DNA from 3 places in the Streptomyces sp. NPDC005141 genome. Region 1 is predicted to be linked to each of the others. Evidence: riboswitches for the same ligand, from Rfam matches in the RefSeq annotation. Region 1 holds a riboswitch; each other region holds the start of a gene.

Region 1 (5,460 bases):
TCGGCCCGGCCCGGCACCGCTCGCCCCGGACGCGGCCGCCCGGCCGCCGCCCGGCCGGTCGCGTCGGCCCGAATCCTCGCGGGGTGGTCCCGTCTCAGGCCACCGACTCGATGCGCATCTTGATGTCGTCCGGTGACAGGGCACCCTTGGCCGCCACGTGGTCGCCCGAGGACTCCCCGCGCAGCCGTCGTCCGATCCACGGGACCAGGTACTCGCGCGCCCACTGGATGTTGTCGCGCCGCATCTCGAGCGTGCCGCGCGGCGGCAGGGGCGGCCAGGGCTGGTCCGGGTCGGCGGGCACGTCGAGGCCGAGCACCTGTCCGGCTCGAAGCGCCACCCGGGTGTGGCCCTCGGGCGAGAGGTGCAGGCGGTCGCCGTCCCAGGCGCGGCGGTCCTGGATCGTCTTCAGGGACCAGAGGTCGAGGACGGGACAGCCGTAGCGGTCCGCGATGGCCCGCACATGTCCGTTGTACGTGGCGATCTTGCCGCGCAGGTGCTTGAGCACGGGGACGCCACGGGTGTCGAAGCCGGTGGTCACCATGACGGCGCCGACGGCGGAGGTGAGGTCGGCGATCGCGCTCTCGAAGCGCTCCGCGACCTCGTCGGGGTCGGTGCCGGGCCGGATGATGTCGTTGCCGCCCGCGCAGAACGAGACCAGGTCGGGGCGGAGGTCCTTCGCCCGCCGGAGCTGGGTCTCGACGATCTGGTCGAGCAGTTTGCCGCGTACGGCGAGGTTGGTGTAGGTGAAATCGCCCTCGGGGCGCCGGTCCGCGAGAAGGACCGCGAACCGGTCCGCCCAACCGACGAAGGCCCCGTCGGGCCCAGGGTCGCCGACGCCCTCGGTGAAGCTGTCCCCCACCGCCACGTACGACCCGATCACTGATCTGTTGTCACTCTTCGAATCGTCTGCCACAAAGAGCCATGATTCACCTTTGGATGTGAGCTACGCGACCGTAGGGAAGGGTTGACGTGCGGTGAGAAAGGCCACTGGCCAAGTATTGGTCAACTCCGGAATAGCGCTCCGATCAAGGCTGTTGAAGCAGCGACCACCCAAGGGCAGGGGAAATCACGGGACATCGCTCCACGGCGGTCACGCGCCTTGTACGGGAGACACCGAAAGCCGGACCCCGGGGATCGTGGGGTCCGGCCTTCGGAGGCAGTCCTGCCGTCAGGAGCAGGGCTTGGCTTCAGGAGCGGCGCCGGGCGTCAGCCGACGATGACACCGTGCGCGCGCAGGTACGCGACGGGGTCGACGTCCGAGCCGTAGTCCGGCGTGGTGCGGACCTCGAAGTGCAGGTGCGGTCCGGTGACGTTGCCGGTCGCGCCGGAGAGGCCGATCTGCTGCCCCTCGGTCACGGTCTGCCCCGCCGAGACGGACAGCGACGACATGTGGGCGTACTGGGAGTACTTGCCGTCGGCGTGCTGGATGACGACCTGGTTGCCGTAAGCGCCGCCCCAGCCGGCGGAGACGACGGTGCCCGCGGCTATGGACTTGATCGTGGTGCCGGTCGGGACCACGAAGTCCACGCCCGTGTGGTAGCCGCTGGACCACATGCTGCCCGCCAGCTTGTAGCTGGTGCCGAGGGTGGCGCCGTCGACGGGCAGGGTGTAGCCGGAACTGCTGCTGGCGGAGGCCGCGTTGGTGGCCGTGGTCGCCTTTTCGGCCTTCGCCGCAGGAGCCTTCGCCGCAGGAGCCTTCGCCGCGGGGGCCTTCGCCGCGGGAGCGGTCGTCCGGGTGGACGAGTGGGTGGCACCCGCGGAGGCGGCCTTCTTGCCGAGCGACAGCTTCAGACCGGGGTGGATCAGCGACGGGTCGCCGCCGATGGCGGAGCGGTTGTCGGAGTAGATCTTCTTCCAGCCGCCGGTGACGTTCTGCTCGTCGGCGATCTTCGAGAGGTAGTCGCCGGACTTCACCGCGTACGTCTTCGTCGTGGCGGCCTTCTTGGCTGCGGGAGCGGCGGTCGCGGCCTTCTCGACGTGCTGTGCGACGGCGGTGGCCGGGGTCGCGGCGTGGGCGCCGGTGGCTCCCATCAGTGGCAGCGCGAGTGCGGCGCCACCGGTGCCGGCCACGGCGATCGAGCGGGTGAAACGCAGGGACTTCGGACGGCGGTGCTTACCCTTGGCGGGCATGACGAATTCCTCTCCGGCGCCTGCGAGGTGAGCTGTCGGGTGCGGGCTGGAGATGCCCGGCCACGCTGCTGCGCGGCTGTACCCCTAGCCTGTTCCGGAGACCGGACCAGGCACGGAACCTGTGGGTCCCCCGCTCCTGCCGTATACGGGTGAGTGTGCGGATTCCGGGCGGCGGCAGGATTGGGCGTCCGTCCGGATTGAGGCAGAACGTAAGCGACATGAGAGCGCGTCGACAACTATGTGCGGTTTCTGTGCGCTCACCTTTCTTGATCCATGCGGGAATTGCCGTCACCCTCCGTGGAATGACGATCTTTCCGGCCCCTCAACCCGCCCGGGAACGCGGGCGGGTTGAGAAATGGGGACGGCAACGCATCGTCACGAATATGACGCTCCTCACGCGACTCGTCCCACGGTGCCCTATTCCAGGGACAGTTGGAATGAAGGCGCCAATTCGGACAGAACAGTCACATGCGACGCCGATGGATATCCGTCACATCCAGACCTTCACGGAGTCCGGTCCGCACACCGCGATGCGGCGATGCCGCATTCAGGTTGATTTCGCCTGTTTCTCAGCGCTCGTGTACTGATGTCGGGTCCCGTCCGCTCATCCTGAGCCCGTGGCCGGCTCAGCATGGCGCCGCGCCTCGGCGCAGGGGCGCCGTAGGTGATCCGCGGGTCCCGGTGCGGACGCGGCGGCCCGTCGTGTCCGGTGAACGTGTAGCGCGTGACCGCCGCGCGCACCGGAGAAAGGCCAGGTCCGGGCATCCGCGCCTGTCTCGATCATCGGCCCCCGCGTTTTCGAACGGTCCCGATCGGGGCCGACATGATCATGGGCGCCTCGCCCGGAAGGCTGCGGCCGCGGACAACTCATTGCCTCAGGAACCCATGTCGTATCGTCGAGAGCGCGAGCCGAAGACAACTGCCGACGAGTGACGCCGAGTCCAGCCCGGCGACCCCGGCGGCCGAATGGGAGGAGCCCCCGTGACGCAGCAGGTCCCGTCGACCGAGCCCGAGCTCGGCGGAGTGCGCAACTTCCGCGACGTGGGCGGACTGCCCACCGCGGACGGCCGACGAGTGCGCTACGGGCACCTGTTCCGCAGCGGCCACCTCGCGCACGCCACGGAGGAGGACGCCGCGTTCCTCGCCTCCCTGGGGCTCCACACGATCTTCGACTTCCGTAACGCCGCGGACCAGAAGCTGGAGGGCCCGGACGTCGAGCTGCCGGGCGTGCGGAACGTGAATCTGCCCCTGTCCGACCCGGCCGACGGCGGCGAGTTCTGGAAGATGGTCCGCGACGGCGACCTGGACCAGCTGCACGCCATCCTCGGCGACGGCAAGGGCGCGAACCGCATGATCGGCTCGTACCGCACGATCATCAAGGAGCGCACGGCCGAGCACTCCCAGGTGCTGCGCGCGATGGCCGAGGACAGCGTGCCCGCGCTGATGCACTGCGCGGCCGGCAAGGACCGCGCCGGACTGTCCATCGCCATCACCCTGCTCGCCCTCGGCGTCGAGCGCGACGCGATCGTGGCCGACTACCTGGAGTCGAACGCCGCGCACCGCCGCTACAAGGTGCACCGCAACAACTCCTCGGCCTCCGCGTACTCCCCCGAGGTCATGGAGCTGCTCAGCCCCCTGTTCGACGCGCGCGCGGAGTACCTGACGGCCGCCTTCGAGGCGATCGAGGAGACCTGGGGCAGTGTCGACGTCTATCTGGAGCAGGGCCTGGGCATGACGCCGGAGCTGCGGGAGCGCCTGCGCGAACGACTGCTGGACTGAGCCGCCCGGGCGCCCGCCGGTTCCGCGGGCCCTGCCGGGGAGCTACTGGTTCTGCGCGCCCAGCGTGAAGAGCAGGTAGATGAAGGCCGCGAAGAGGTGGCCGACGGCGACGTAGATGATCAGCCGCACCCACAGGGCGCGCGGGAACTTCTCCTCCATGGAGCGCCGACGGGGTTCTGTGGGTTCGGTCATGACGTGTCTCCCAAGGTGGGGTGGCCGGTCGCCGGGCCGAGGCACAGCGCGGCGACGGGGCTCTGCAAGAGGGTGTGTACGAAGAGGAGCTCGGCCCCGTCGCGCTCGGCGGCCGCGATGCGGTGCGGGGTGAGCGAGTCGAAGTGGGCGCTGTCCCCCGGCGCGAGCACGTGCGCGGTGTCCCCGAGGCGCAGCCTGAGCCGCCCCTGGAGCACATACAGCCACTCCTCGCCGGGGTGGACGCGCACGATGTCGCCCTGCGAGCCGTACGGGACGTGCACACGCAGCGCCTGCATGCCGCGGCCGGCCGCGCCGGCCTGCCAGTAGGTCCAGCCGCCGGCCGGGGCCGGTTCCATGTCTGTGGCACGCACGATCGCGTCACGGTCGGCGACCGTCTCGCCGAGCAGTTCGGAGACTGTCGTACCGTAGACGCGGGCCAGCGTGAGCAGCATCGGCAGCGAGGGCTGGCGCTGCCCGGTCTCCAGACGGGAGAGATGGGCGGGTGAGAGTCGCGCGGCCCGGGCGGCGGCCTCCAGGGTGAGGGAGGCACCGCGGCGCAGCGCGCGGAGCCGGGGCGCCACGGCGTGCAGCTCATCGGACGGCTCGTCGACCGTCCCTGGATCGGGGCTCATAGGTCCATTGAGCCCGATGATTGCCTCTGGGGCAATTTTCTTGCCCCAGAGGCAAAGAATTTCGTCGCGTCTCCGTCGGCCCGCCGGAGAGGGCGGGCCTCAGCGGTTCGCCACCGCCTGCTTCACCAGCGTCTTTCCGAAGTCCCACATCAGGCCGCCGCCGCTGTGCGCGTCCTCCATCACCGCGGTGAAGGCCTCGACGAACCGGTCGACATCCCGCTCGTCGATGACCAGCGGCGGGATCAGCTTGATCACCTCCAGGTGGTCTCCGGAGACCTGGGTGAGGATGCGGTGCCGCTGGAGCAGCGGGACGACGACCATCTGCGCGAACAGACCCTTGCGCGCGGCCTGCAGCATGGTCCAGCGGCTGCGCAGTTTGAGCGACTTGGGCCGGCCGAACTCGATGCCGATCATCAGGCCCCGGCCGCGCACGTCGCTGAGCAGTTCGTACCGGTCGACCAGCGCGGCCAGCCGGGACTTCAGCCGCTCACCGGTAGCCCGCGCGTTGGCGACGATCTGGTCGTTCTCCATGACGGAGAGCACCGCGAGCCCCGCCGCCATGGCTTGCGCGTTGGAACCGAAGCTCGCCGAGTGCACGAGGACCCGGTCCATGGAGGAGTAGACCTTTTTGAAGATCCAGTCCTTTCCGAGGGTCGCGCCGACCGGCACATAGCCTCCGGAGAGCGCCTTGGCCACGCACACCAGGTCCGGCTCGACGCCCTCCTCG
Region 2 (5,460 bases), on a different contig from region 1:
GTCGTCCCTGGCCGCGCCCGTGACCCATCGGTCCGACTGCCGGCGGACCGGGGCACCGTGGCGGAAAACCCGATGACGCGGTGACGTGCCGCCTCCTACGCTCACCCGCATGGACACAGCCGGGGGACTGCTGAACGTCGTCGATGTCGAGGCGACCTGCTGGGAAGGCCCGCCCCCGCCCGGAGCCGTGAGCGAGATCATCGAGATCGGGCTGACGGTCGTCGACCTGGACCAGGGCGTGCGGGTGGAGAAGCACCGTCTTCTTGTGCGGCCCGCGCGGTCGACGGTCAGCGCCTTCTGCACGGAGCTGACCGGGCTGACCCAGGACGAGGTCGCGGAAGGACTCGATTTCGCGGCGGCCTGCCGTGAGTTGGCCGCCTGTCATCGCGCGGGGGAGCGGCCGTGGGCGAGTTGGGGCGACTACGACCGGCATCAGTTCACCCGTCAGTGCGCCGCCGCGGCGACCCCGTACCCCTTCGGCCACCGGCACACCAACGCCAAGGCGGTCTTCACCGCCGCTCGCGGCTTGCGGAAGCGGCCCGGCATGGCGCAGGCCCTGCGGATCGCGGAACTGCCACTGGAAGGCAGGCATCACCGGGGCGAGGACGACGCGTGGAACATCGCGGCCCTGGTCCTCGACCTGGCCGAACGAGGGGCCTGGCCGGACGCCGTCGTGTCGCGCGGTTAGCTCCGAGGACCGTGCGCCGAGGTGCTGCGCTCGACCGGCTCCGCCGCGGCGCGTGATGGCCGGCCGGCACACCGGCGTGCCACCGGTTCACCCCGAAGGGTTGTTTCGCGGCAGGTCGTCGCGAACGTGGTGTGGGCGACGGTGCGGCGGGGAGAACCTGGGCCGTACGCGAACGCCGACACCAAGGAGCGCCGCGTGTCAGATGTCGTCTTCACCGCGGATTTCACCTCGGCCCGTCAATGGGTCGCGGGACATTCCTGGGCCTATCCCGACGGCGGTCCGGTCAATCCGGACGACGACAAGCTCGACCATCTGGTGGCCGACCCGGCCTATTGCCGGACGGGCCGCTTCAGAGCGACCCGGCGACCGGACGGCAGATGGAACGCGGGCCTGCTGACCACCGAGGGGAGCGCGGACGCGTTCATGGTCCGCACGGGAGACGTGCTGGAGACGCGGGTCAGGCTGCCCACCGAGACCGGCGCCTGGCCGGCCATCTGGACGTGGTGCGACGGCGGTCAGGAGATCGACCTCTTCGAGTACCACCCCGACAACCCCGACCTGCTGGAACTCTCCAACCATGTACGCGGCACCCACCGCTATTACCGGGACGAGGCCATCGGGCCGGGAGCCTGGGTAGACCTGGTGGTCGAGTTCGGCGCCCACCGTGTCGTGTGGTGGGTGAACGGGACCCGCGCCTTCGCCGACCGGCGCGGCGTGGGCAGGACCTGGCGGGCCTACCTCATCGTCAACCTGTCCGTGTGCGCGGGGCGTTACCACCCGGCGCCACCCCCGGAGATCTCCGAGATGGCGTTCGAGGTGGCCCATCTGCACGTCCGCAGGCCTCAGTTCGACGAGCCGTTCCCCGCGGTGGAGGACGTAGGCCTCCTCGACTGACGCCCGCCGGGCGGTGGGGCGGTAGGCGGTGGTCAGAGGCGGCAGGCAGCGGCTGTCGGACGTCAGGGCCGGCCATTCGGCAGCCCGCTTCCGTCATCCGGGGTCGCTCGTCGGGCGCTGTGACGTGGGCGGGCGGGGGCAAAGCGGGCAAGCCACCCACGGCCGAGGGGAATCGAGCCGCGACAAGTGCATCCGCCGCGGCCCTCGGCGCGGAAGTACGGCATCAGTAGCGGCGCTGCGCCCGTGCACGTCGTGCCGACGGGTGCCGAGGGCCATGACGAATCCGCAACCGGGGCGAGACGCCCCCGAGGCCGCGTACGTCAGTCACGTCGGCAGCTGCCGTACGTGCCGGCGGGAGTCGGGGCGTTGCCCGCGGGCCGAACGCCTGTGGCGTCTCTATCAGGAGTGGCGCAACGGCTACCGCGCCCGGCCCGAGACTACCGAGTGAGTCGCCGCCCCCGTCGGCACGCGCTCCGCGGAGCGGCACCGGACCTGTGACCCGGCTGTGACCCGGACTGTGGCCCGGACTGTGGCCTCTGGAACCGGGGCGCGGTCCGCAGGGCTCACCCGATCCTTGAGGACTGGTCGTGACCTCTCCCGGTCCGCCACCAAACCGTTGTCCCTTCGGCTACGGATATCCAGTGGCCGGTGGGACGATTCTTCCTCGGCCGGTGCGAGGCGTGGAGAGACGCCGTGAAGGTGAAGAGGTGCCATGCGAGGCTCAGCGCGGATGTCCGCCGGTGATGTGTCCCGGCCCGGGGCGACCGGGACACCCGCGGCGCTGGAGCCGTGTCGCGCCACCGGTCCGGGTTCGGGTCCGACGCGCGCCGCCGTGCTGATCCTTCACGGTGGCAGGGCGGACAGCCGGGCCCCGTCACGTCCGTGGCATGTCGCCCGTGTGCGCATGCGGCCCTTCGTACGTGCTGTGACGCGGGCGCTGCCGGACGAGGACGTGTTCGTCGGGCAGGTGCGCTACCGCCACAGAGGGTGGAACGGTGCGGACGCCGACCCTGTCGCCGACGTCCGGCAGGCGCTCGCCGAACTCGCCGATCTGGTGGGGGAGGTGCCGGTGGTGCTCGTGGGCCACTCGATGGGCGGTCGCGCCGCCCTGCGGGCAGCGGCCGCGCCGCAGGTCCGGGGCGTGGTCGCCCTAGCGCCCTGGTGCCCGGAGGGCGAGCCGGTGGCCCACCTCCGGGACAAGCGCGTGATCGTGCTGCACGGAGACCGGGACCGGGTCACCGATCCCGCGGCGTCGTTCGCCCTCGTCCGCCGGGCCGACGAGGCGGGCTCCGCCGCGAGCGCGGTGCGGGTCGAGGGCGGTGACCACGCGATGCTCCGACGCGCGGGCACCTGGCATCGGGCGACGGCCTCGACGGTCGCCGAGCTGGTGGCCCGGGGTGACGGTGGGCTCGGACCGCTCTCCGCCGAGTGGCCCGGCAGCGAACCCGGGGTTCTCTAGAACCCTGTCCGGCCGATCACGGCGGAGGAGACCGGCGCCCGCGTCTCCGCCGCGACCGACCGGGACAGGTCCTAGTGGCCGGTCGAGTCCAGCCGGTCGTCGGGGTCCGGGCCGGTGGAGAAGCCGCGGCGAGGGCCGGCCGCCAGTCGTGCGGCGGAGGCGGGGAGCGGGGCGCCCGTCGACGGATCCCAGCTGAGGATCCATTCGAAGTCGCGTTGCAGCCGACGGGCTTCGCTCCGGACGAGCGTGGGTATGTCGCCGCGTTCGGAGATCAGTTGGGCATAGATCGGCGCATCGTGCACGTGGGGATCCTCGACTCGCTCTCGTGGTCTTCCGTGCCTCGAAGGTACGGCCGGGACGTGGTCACAGCGGTGATCCGCCCAGCTCGGCCACAACCGGTCACGGTGTGACCATCGGGCGCCGTCGATGTCGAACGAGCTGTCAGGGGACGCCAGTTCCTTACGCACTTCCGACAGGCAGGGAGGGCGCGACCTGGTCCGCGGGACGCATGAGCGGCGGGGCGGGAGGGGCTGGACCAGGGCGGCCGGACGGGAAGAGAGTTCCGATCGCCCCCAACGGGGTTGCTCCGCCGCTGTTCTGAGTACGGCGCGTGCCCTCACCGTCGCCCTGCGAGGTCGTGCGATGAAGGTCACGAAAATGTATCGGACATCTGGGACGTGGATCTTCACATGGGGTGCACAACATGGCTAAGTTGGCGACCAGGCCGTCCGACTCCCTCCGGCGAAGCTCGCCGGGCGGCGCGGCCTCCGCCGAGTCCTGGCTGTCCCCGTGGCAGCCGGAGCCGGGGACCCACCGAACTTGGGGTGAATCGGCCCAACTGCCTCACAAGGCAAGGGCCGTAGGGCATACCTTCCGGAACCGTCCGCCCGAACCCGACAGCTAACCCGGTAGGCGGATGACGGAAGGAGTGCCACTCCCATGGCGCCGGAACGCACCCCGCCCACCTCGGGCACCAATCTGCCGAGCGTGCGGGACGCCGCCGTCGCGGCGATGGCCGTGTCGCGCGAGTCGACGCTCGCCCCCACGGGGAACGCCCAGTCGCCCGCCGGGCGCGCTGAGCCCAGCCGGGAAGAAGTCCGCCAACGGCTTTCGTCGCTCTACGACCAGGCGGAGAACGCCACCGGCAACTTCAACGCGACCCGCGCCCTGGCGAACCTCTCCCGCAAGCCCGACCGGCGAGCCGCCGGTCAGGGACGCGCGGATGTCGACCCCGCCCAGGCCGACCTGATGCGGCAGTGGTTCGACGGGGCGCGCTCCCGGCTCGGACCCTCGGCCCCGGCCGTGCTTCCGGCCGACAGGCAGCCGAGCCGCGGTCGGGAAGCCGCCCGCCCGACACAGGGCGCGAGACGTCCGGCCGATGGCCCGACGACATATCAGGTGGAGCAAGCCGGCCGCCCTGTAGCCGAGTTGACCGCGGCACCGGCACGAGAGCTGACCGCGGGTCCGACTCCGGAACTGACCGCGCGCCCCGTGCTGGAACTGACAGCGGGTCCGGCGGCCGAACTGACGGCCGGGCGCGGCCCGGCAGCAGCGGGGCCTGGGGCGGCGGTTCGTGCGGCCCTGCCGACGGCATCCGCTCCTGACGCCGCGTCGCAGCTGTCCCCGCTCCAGGTCAAGAAGGATCGTGCCCGGCGCCAACTGGCCGCCGCGCAGGCGCTGCTGTCGAGGCACATCGCGCGGCAGAGCATGCCGGTCGTGCAGGCTCCGGCGATGGAGTACCGGTCGGCCGTGGAGTACCGCCCGGCGGTGGAGGCGCCCCGGCCCACCTCGTTCGAGTCGGTTCCGTTGCCCACCTCGTTCGAGTCGGTGCCGCTGCCCGCGCAGTTCCAGTCGGCACCTTTGCCGACTACGTACGAGTCGGCACCGTTGCCCACCTCGTTCGCGTCGGCACCCCTGCCCACATCCTTTGAGCCGGCGCCCATGCCCACCTCGTTCGCGTCGGCACCCCTGTCCACATCCTTCGAATCGACGCCCATGCCCACCTCGTTCGCGTCGGCACCCCTGCCCGCATCCTTTGAGCCGGCGCCCATGCCCACCTCGTTCGCAGCGGCACCGCTGCCGACCTCGTTCGAGTCGGCGCCTCTTCCAGCTTCCTTCGCGTCGGCGGCCCTGCCCGTCGACGCCGGGTGGCGGCAGCCGTGGCCGGCCGGAGGCGACCAGCCCTGGCCCACGGCCCCCGCGCCCGTCGATCCGACTCCGGGGTTCGATATCGACAGCCTCACCCGTGTCGGCGCGGCTGCCGGCACCGTTGCCGCTCCCGCCGCCGCACCGGTCGTCGGATACGACAGCAGGGCCGCGGAGGCGGTCGCCTTCGCCCGTGCGCAGGTCGGCAGGCCGTGCGTGTGGGGCGCGTCCGGACCCGGTTCGTACGACCCCTCCGGCCTCACCCAGGCGGCCT
Region 3 (5,460 bases), on a different contig from region 1:
TCCGCCAGCAGGTATACGGGAGTACACCCGGAAGGCACACGGGAAGCACCTGCGTGCCCCAACGGCGGGTACCCCGACTCGCGGGCGCCACCCGACCACCGGCGGTATGTTCATGATCAGTAGATATGAACCGATACACGACGACATGCGAAGAAGCACCCGTAAGTGGTGACTGTGTCCTCTGGCTCCACCGAGAACGAGTCCGGCCCGGAGGTGACGGCCCTCATCCCCCGGCCGGGCCGCACGACGCACCCCGTCCTCTGAGATGCACCCCGTCCACTGAGGTGGCTCATGCACATCCGTACGTCCTTCCCCTACGAGACCACTCACGAGGACGTCCTCGTCCCTCTCTCGGACGGCACCCGTCTGTACGCCCGGATCTGGCGCCCGCTGACCGAGGAGCCCGTCCCGGCACTCCTGGAGTACAGCCCGTACCGCCTGACCGACTGGACGGCACCGCGCGACCGGCAGCGCCACCCCTGGTACGCCGGACACGGCTACGCCTCCGTCCGTGTGGACGTGCGCGGCCACGGCAACTCGGAGGGCATGCCGACGGACGAGTACTCCGAGACCGAGCCGGCCGACGGGGTGGAAGTGATCGCATGGCTGGCCGCCCAGCCCTGGTGCACCGGCAGGGTCGGCCTGTTCGGGATCTCCTGGGGCGGCTTCAACTCCCTCCAGATCGCGGCCCGCGCGCCCGAGCCGCTCAAGGCGGTCGTCACGGTCTGCTCGACGGACGACCGCTATGACAACGACGGGCACTACGCCGGAGGTTCCGTCCTCGCCGTCGACACGCACTCCTGGGCGGCCACCCTGCTCGCCTTCGCCGCCCGCCCGCCGGACCCGGTGCATGTGGGCGAGGTGATGTGGCGCGACATGTGGGTGAGGCGGCTGGAGGCGGTCGAGCCCGTCGTCCACACCTGGCTGGCGCACCAGACCCGGGACGCGTACTGGCGGCACGGCAGCGTCCGCGAGGACTACGGCTCGATCCGCGCGGCGGTCCTCGCGGTCGGCGGCTGGCACGACCCGTACCGCGACACGGTGCTGCGCCTGGTGGAGAGCCTGCCGCCGGATCGCGTACGAGGTCTCATCGGTCCCTGGTCACACCAGTACCCGGACCGGGGCCTGCCGCCCGGACCGGCGATCGGCTTCCTCCAGGAGACGCTCCGCTGGTGGGACCACTGGCTCCGGGACGAGGACACGGGCGCGCTCTCCGTCCCCCTCCTGCGCTCGTACGTGATGGACGCGCATCCTCCGGCGACCGTGTACGGGGAACTCCCCGGCCGCTGGGTCGGTGACCCGGCCTGGCCCTCACCCTCGGTGACCCCGATCACGTACGCGCTCCAGGGCACCCCGGTGCCGGTGCGGTCCCCGCAGCACACGGGGGTCGACGCGGGCCGCTTCTTCCCCCTCGGCAACGACGCCGACCTGCCGCCGGACCAGCGGGAGGAGGACGCCCGGTCGACCTGCTTCGAGTTCGAGGTACCGGCGGAGACCTGGGTGCTGGGCCGCCCGCGGGTCGATCTGCGGCTGACGCCCGCGTCGCCCAGGGGCCAGGTGATCGCCCGTCTCTGCGACGTGGCCCCCGACGGAGCGTCCACGCTCGTCACCCGAGGCGCCCTGAACCTGTCGGCGCGCCGAGGCCTCGACCGGACGGTTCCGGCGGAACCCGGCACCACGGAGAACGTGGCGTTCGACCTGAACGGCATCGGCTACGCGTTCCCGGCGGGCCACCGCATCCGCCTGAGCGTCTCCTCGACCTACTGGCCCTGGATCTGGCCCCAGCCGGGCTCGGAGGCGGGCTTCACCCTCGACCCCATCGGCAGCTCCCTCGAACTCCCCGTACGGACAAGGGAGTCGGACCTCTCCATCACCTTCGGGGAACCGGAGGAGGCGGAGCCCCTCGGCGTGGCCGTCTCCGAGACACTGGACGAACCCCGTCCGGAACGCCTGGTCCTGCGTGACGTGGCCGCGGACACCTGGCGCCTGGAGGTGGACCCGTGCCTCGGCGGCACCCGCGCGTATCCCGACGGCCTCGAATGCACGGAGGACGCCCGGGAGACGTACACGATCGACGCGTCCGACCCGCTGTCCGCCCACGCCCGCTCGACCTGGTCGATCCGTCTGCACCGCCCGGACCTGCCGTGGGACGCCCGCGTCGAGACGGCCTCCACCATCAGCTGCGACGCGCAGGATTTCATCACGTCCGACGAGGTCGTCTGCAAGGACGGTGACGAGGTCGTCTTCCACCGGACCTGGGAGAAGAGAATCCCGCGCACAACCGGCTGACCTCGGGCCGCACGGGGGCGGGAGCCCACGCCCGTACCGTCGGCCGACAGGGCTCGCGGGAGCGGGAGTTCACCCCTGAGGACCACTGACGCGCCGCGCGTCCCGAGCCGGACGCGCCGTTCGTCCCGGCCCCGGAAGCGCTGCTCGTCCCGGCCCCGGAAGCGCTGCCCGTCCCAGCCCCGGACGCGCCGCCCGTCCCGGCCCGGTCCGCCCGGCGTCCCGACGCCGGCATCCGGCGCATGCGCCGAACACCCGCGCCACGGGCCGCACTTCACCCCGCGCTCGCCCCGGCTCGGCCCACGCCCGGCCTGGTCCGACCCACGGCCGTCGCGGCCCGGCCTGCGCCGGGCCCGCACCTCGGCCCGGCACGGGGCACTTCCCTCGCGATCCTCACGGCCCGAATCCCTCTGCCTGGGGGTTCTCTTGCCGCCCTCCGGGAACGCGGCGCCCTTGATCGCCGGAAGCACAATGCCCGAGTTGCCCGGCATGCCGCCTTGATGACCCTTGGTCTCGTGAATTGAGTCACGCGAGAGCCCGGGCGTCACCCCACCCCATCACCCCGCCAACCCATTTGCTAAAGGCAAGTTGAGGATTCAATTCCGCTCTAATCGGACGTTTCCCCCTCGCCCCAAACAGGCGAAATCGATCTTCACGACCAAATCCGGCCTTGTTCCGGACATGTGCTCTCGCATACGTTCTCGTCGATCCCGGGCGGATCGCCGAATCCTGCCGCCGCCCGGCTACCCACCCACGCACGGCAGGAGCGGGGGACCCACAGGTAAGCCGCCGATCCGGACACCGGACCGGCTAGGGGTGAAGCCGCGCCCATAACGCGGCCGGGCATCTCCCGCCCGAACCCGACAGCTCACCTCGCAGGCGTCGGAGAGGACATTCGTCATGCCCGCACGAGGCAAGCACCGCCGCACGAAGACCAACGTCATCACCCGGGGCATGATCGCCGCCGGAACGGGCGGCATCGCCCTCGCCCTGCCGCTCGTGAGCGCGACCGGCGCCCACGCGGCGACCCCGGCTCAGGCCCCCCAGCTCACGAAGGCCGCCAAGACCGCCGTGGTCCCCAACGTCCAGCTCATCACCTACAAGGTGGTCGCGGGCGACACCCTGTCCAAGGTGGCGCAGAAGCACCCCGAGAGCGGCGGCTGGAAGAAGCTGTACAAGGCGAACCGCGCGGTCATCGGCGACAACCCCGCCCTGATCCGCCCGGGCCTGAAGCTCACCGTGGGCACGAAGACGCTGAAGTCGACGGCGGTCAAGACGGCGAAGGCGACCCCGGCCGTCGCCAAGTCCTCCGCGACCACCGCCACCCAGGCGTCCGCCAAGACGTACACGAACAACCTCGACGGCTGGATCAAGGAATCCCTGGACATCATGGCGGAGAAGGGCATCCCGGGCAGCTATGACGGCATCTACCGCAACGTGATGCGCGAGTCCTCCGGCAACCCGCTGGCCATCAACAACTGGGACTCCAACGCCGTCGCGGGCACCCCCTCCAAAGGTCTGCTCCAGGTCATCGACCCCACGTTCCGGGCCTTCCACGTCCCCGGCACGTCGATGGACCCCTACGACCCGGTCGCGAACATCACCGCGGCCTGCAACTACGCGGCCAAGACCTACGGCTCCATCGACAACGTCAACGGCGCCTACTGATCACACCCTCACCATCACCCGCCGGCGGCACCTTCTCGGTCCGCCGGCGGGCGCGTTGCCTGTCGAGTTCCTCGCCTGACCGATCCCTGGAACAGGCAGACCCCCTGAAGCAGGTGGATCCTGAAGCAGACGGCTCCCTGCAACAGGCAACCGGTCCCTAGAAGCCGAAGAGGCGTTCCAGGACGACCGCGATTCCGTCGTCCTCGTTCGACAGGGTGACCTCGTCGGCCACCGCCTTGAGTTCCGGATGGGCGTTGGCCATCGCCACACCACGGGCGGCCCAGTCGAACATCGGGATGTCATTGGGCATGTCGCCGAAAGCGAGCGTCGCGCCCGGAGTGAGGCCGAGGTGCGCCGCCGCGAGAGCGAGGCCCGTCGCCTTGGTCACCCCGCATGGCTGGAGTTCGACGGTGCCCGGCCCGGACATGGTGACCGTCGCCAGCGAACCGACCACGCCCCGCGCCGCGGACGCCAACTCGTCGTCGGACAAGGACGGGTGACGGAGCAGCACCTTGCTGATCGGCTCCGACCAGAGGTCGTCCCGTCGCCGCACCCGCACCGCCGGCAGGGTCGGATGCGGCATCACATATCCCGGCTCGATGAGCGTCAGACCGTCCACGCCGTCCTGGTCCACCGCCGCGTACAGCAGCCCGACCTCCGCCTCGATCTTGCCGAGCGCCGTCTCCGCCAGTTCCCTGTCCAGGGTCACCGACCACAGCATCCGGTCCGCCCCGGCGTCGTACAACTGGGCCCCCTGTCCGCACACCGCCAGCCCCTCACCCCCGAGTTCGTCGAGGAGCGGTCGCACGCGCGGCGCGGGGCGGCCCGTCACCACGAGGTGCTGGGCACCCGCCTGGGCCACCTTCGCCAACGCGGCCCGCGACCGGTCGGAGAGGGTGTCGTCGCCGCGCAGCAGCGTTCCGTCCAGGTCAGTGGCGATGAGTGAATATGCAGTCGGAGCGGCCATGATCCGAAGAATACGGATCGAACGACTCATCGGCCCGGCGTGAACCGGACGACGTCCGGTATCCCGTCAGCAACGCCGTTCACCGTACGGTGGTTAGCGCGTTGCGACCGCTTCGGATCATGCAAGGTCCACTTCCGCCCACACCGACTTTCCCGCACATGACCCATCACAACACCCCAACACCCCACCGGCGCACGGCAGCAGGCCGACCCGACGACGCGCACACCATTCCAGGAATCGCCGACCACCATCGACAAGTCCGGGGAGAGCAATGTCCCTTGAGCCCTCAGCGCGGGTTCCTCGCCCTTCCGGCGCGGTGACCCCCTTCCGGCAACACCTCCGCAGCGCTGCCGAAGCCGTGATCCGGCGCTTCCCCGAATCCCTCCGGTCCGAGATCTACACCCTGTCCTTCCGGATCTGGCGGATCGACGGCGACGACCGCCACCCGTACGTGGCCATCGGCTACAACACCGAGACCCAGTACGAGCGGGAGACCTACCCGGAGGACCCGGGCGAGGCCCGCTGGAACTACGCCCTGT

Evidence for each region. A riboswitch is a leader RNA that binds a small molecule or an ion and turns the genes downstream of it on or off. The one in region 1 is predicted to bind cyclic di-AMP.
Region 2: it holds a riboswitch for cyclic di-AMP, as region 1 does, so the genes downstream of both, ACWD68_RS31405 (NlpC/P60 family protein) here and ACWD68_RS18705 (M23 family metallopeptidase) in region 1, are expected to answer to the same signal.
Region 3: it holds a riboswitch for cyclic di-AMP, as region 1 does, so the genes downstream of both, ACWD68_RS33220 (transglycosylase SLT domain-containing protein) here and ACWD68_RS18705 (M23 family metallopeptidase) in region 1, are expected to answer to the same signal.

What each region holds. Positions count from the first base shown of each region.
Region 1 is NZ_JBSFYW010000021.1:55,388-60,847, reverse strand. Features, by position in the region: gene ACWD68_RS18710 (SGNH/GDSL hydrolase family protein) at 95-880, opposite strand; gene ACWD68_RS18705 (M23 family metallopeptidase) at 1,207-2,130, opposite strand; cyclic di-AMP (ydaO/yuaA leader) riboswitch at 2,135-2,292, opposite strand; gene ACWD68_RS18700 (tyrosine-protein phosphatase) at 3,112-3,909, shown strand; gene ACWD68_RS18695 (DUF6126 family protein) at 3,952-4,068, opposite strand; gene ACWD68_RS18690 (helix-turn-helix domain-containing protein) at 4,098-4,733, opposite strand; gene ACWD68_RS18685 (aspartate aminotransferase family protein) at 4,833-5,460, opposite strand, start outside.
Region 2 is NZ_JBSFYW010000052.1:29,077-34,536, reverse strand. Features, by position in the region: gene ACWD68_RS31430 (MarR family winged helix-turn-helix transcriptional regulator) at 1-23, shown strand, start outside; gene ACWD68_RS31425 (exonuclease domain-containing protein) at 110-688, shown strand; gene ACWD68_RS31420 (beta-glucanase) at 884-1,582, shown strand; gene ACWD68_RS31415 (alpha/beta fold hydrolase) at 2,415-3,041, shown strand; gene ACWD68_RS31410 (hypothetical protein) at 3,113-3,343, opposite strand; cyclic di-AMP (ydaO/yuaA leader) riboswitch at 3,800-3,972, shown strand; gene ACWD68_RS31405 (NlpC/P60 family protein) at 3,981-5,460, shown strand, end outside.
Region 3 is NZ_JBSFYW010000059.1:7,605-13,064, forward strand. Features, by position in the region: gene ACWD68_RS33215 (CocE/NonD family hydrolase) at 292-2,289, shown strand; cyclic di-AMP (ydaO/yuaA leader) riboswitch at 2,997-3,183, shown strand; gene ACWD68_RS33220 (transglycosylase SLT domain-containing protein) at 3,187-3,954, shown strand; gene ACWD68_RS33225 (HAD family hydrolase) at 4,112-4,921, opposite strand; gene ACWD68_RS33230 (hypothetical protein) at 5,280-5,460, shown strand, end outside.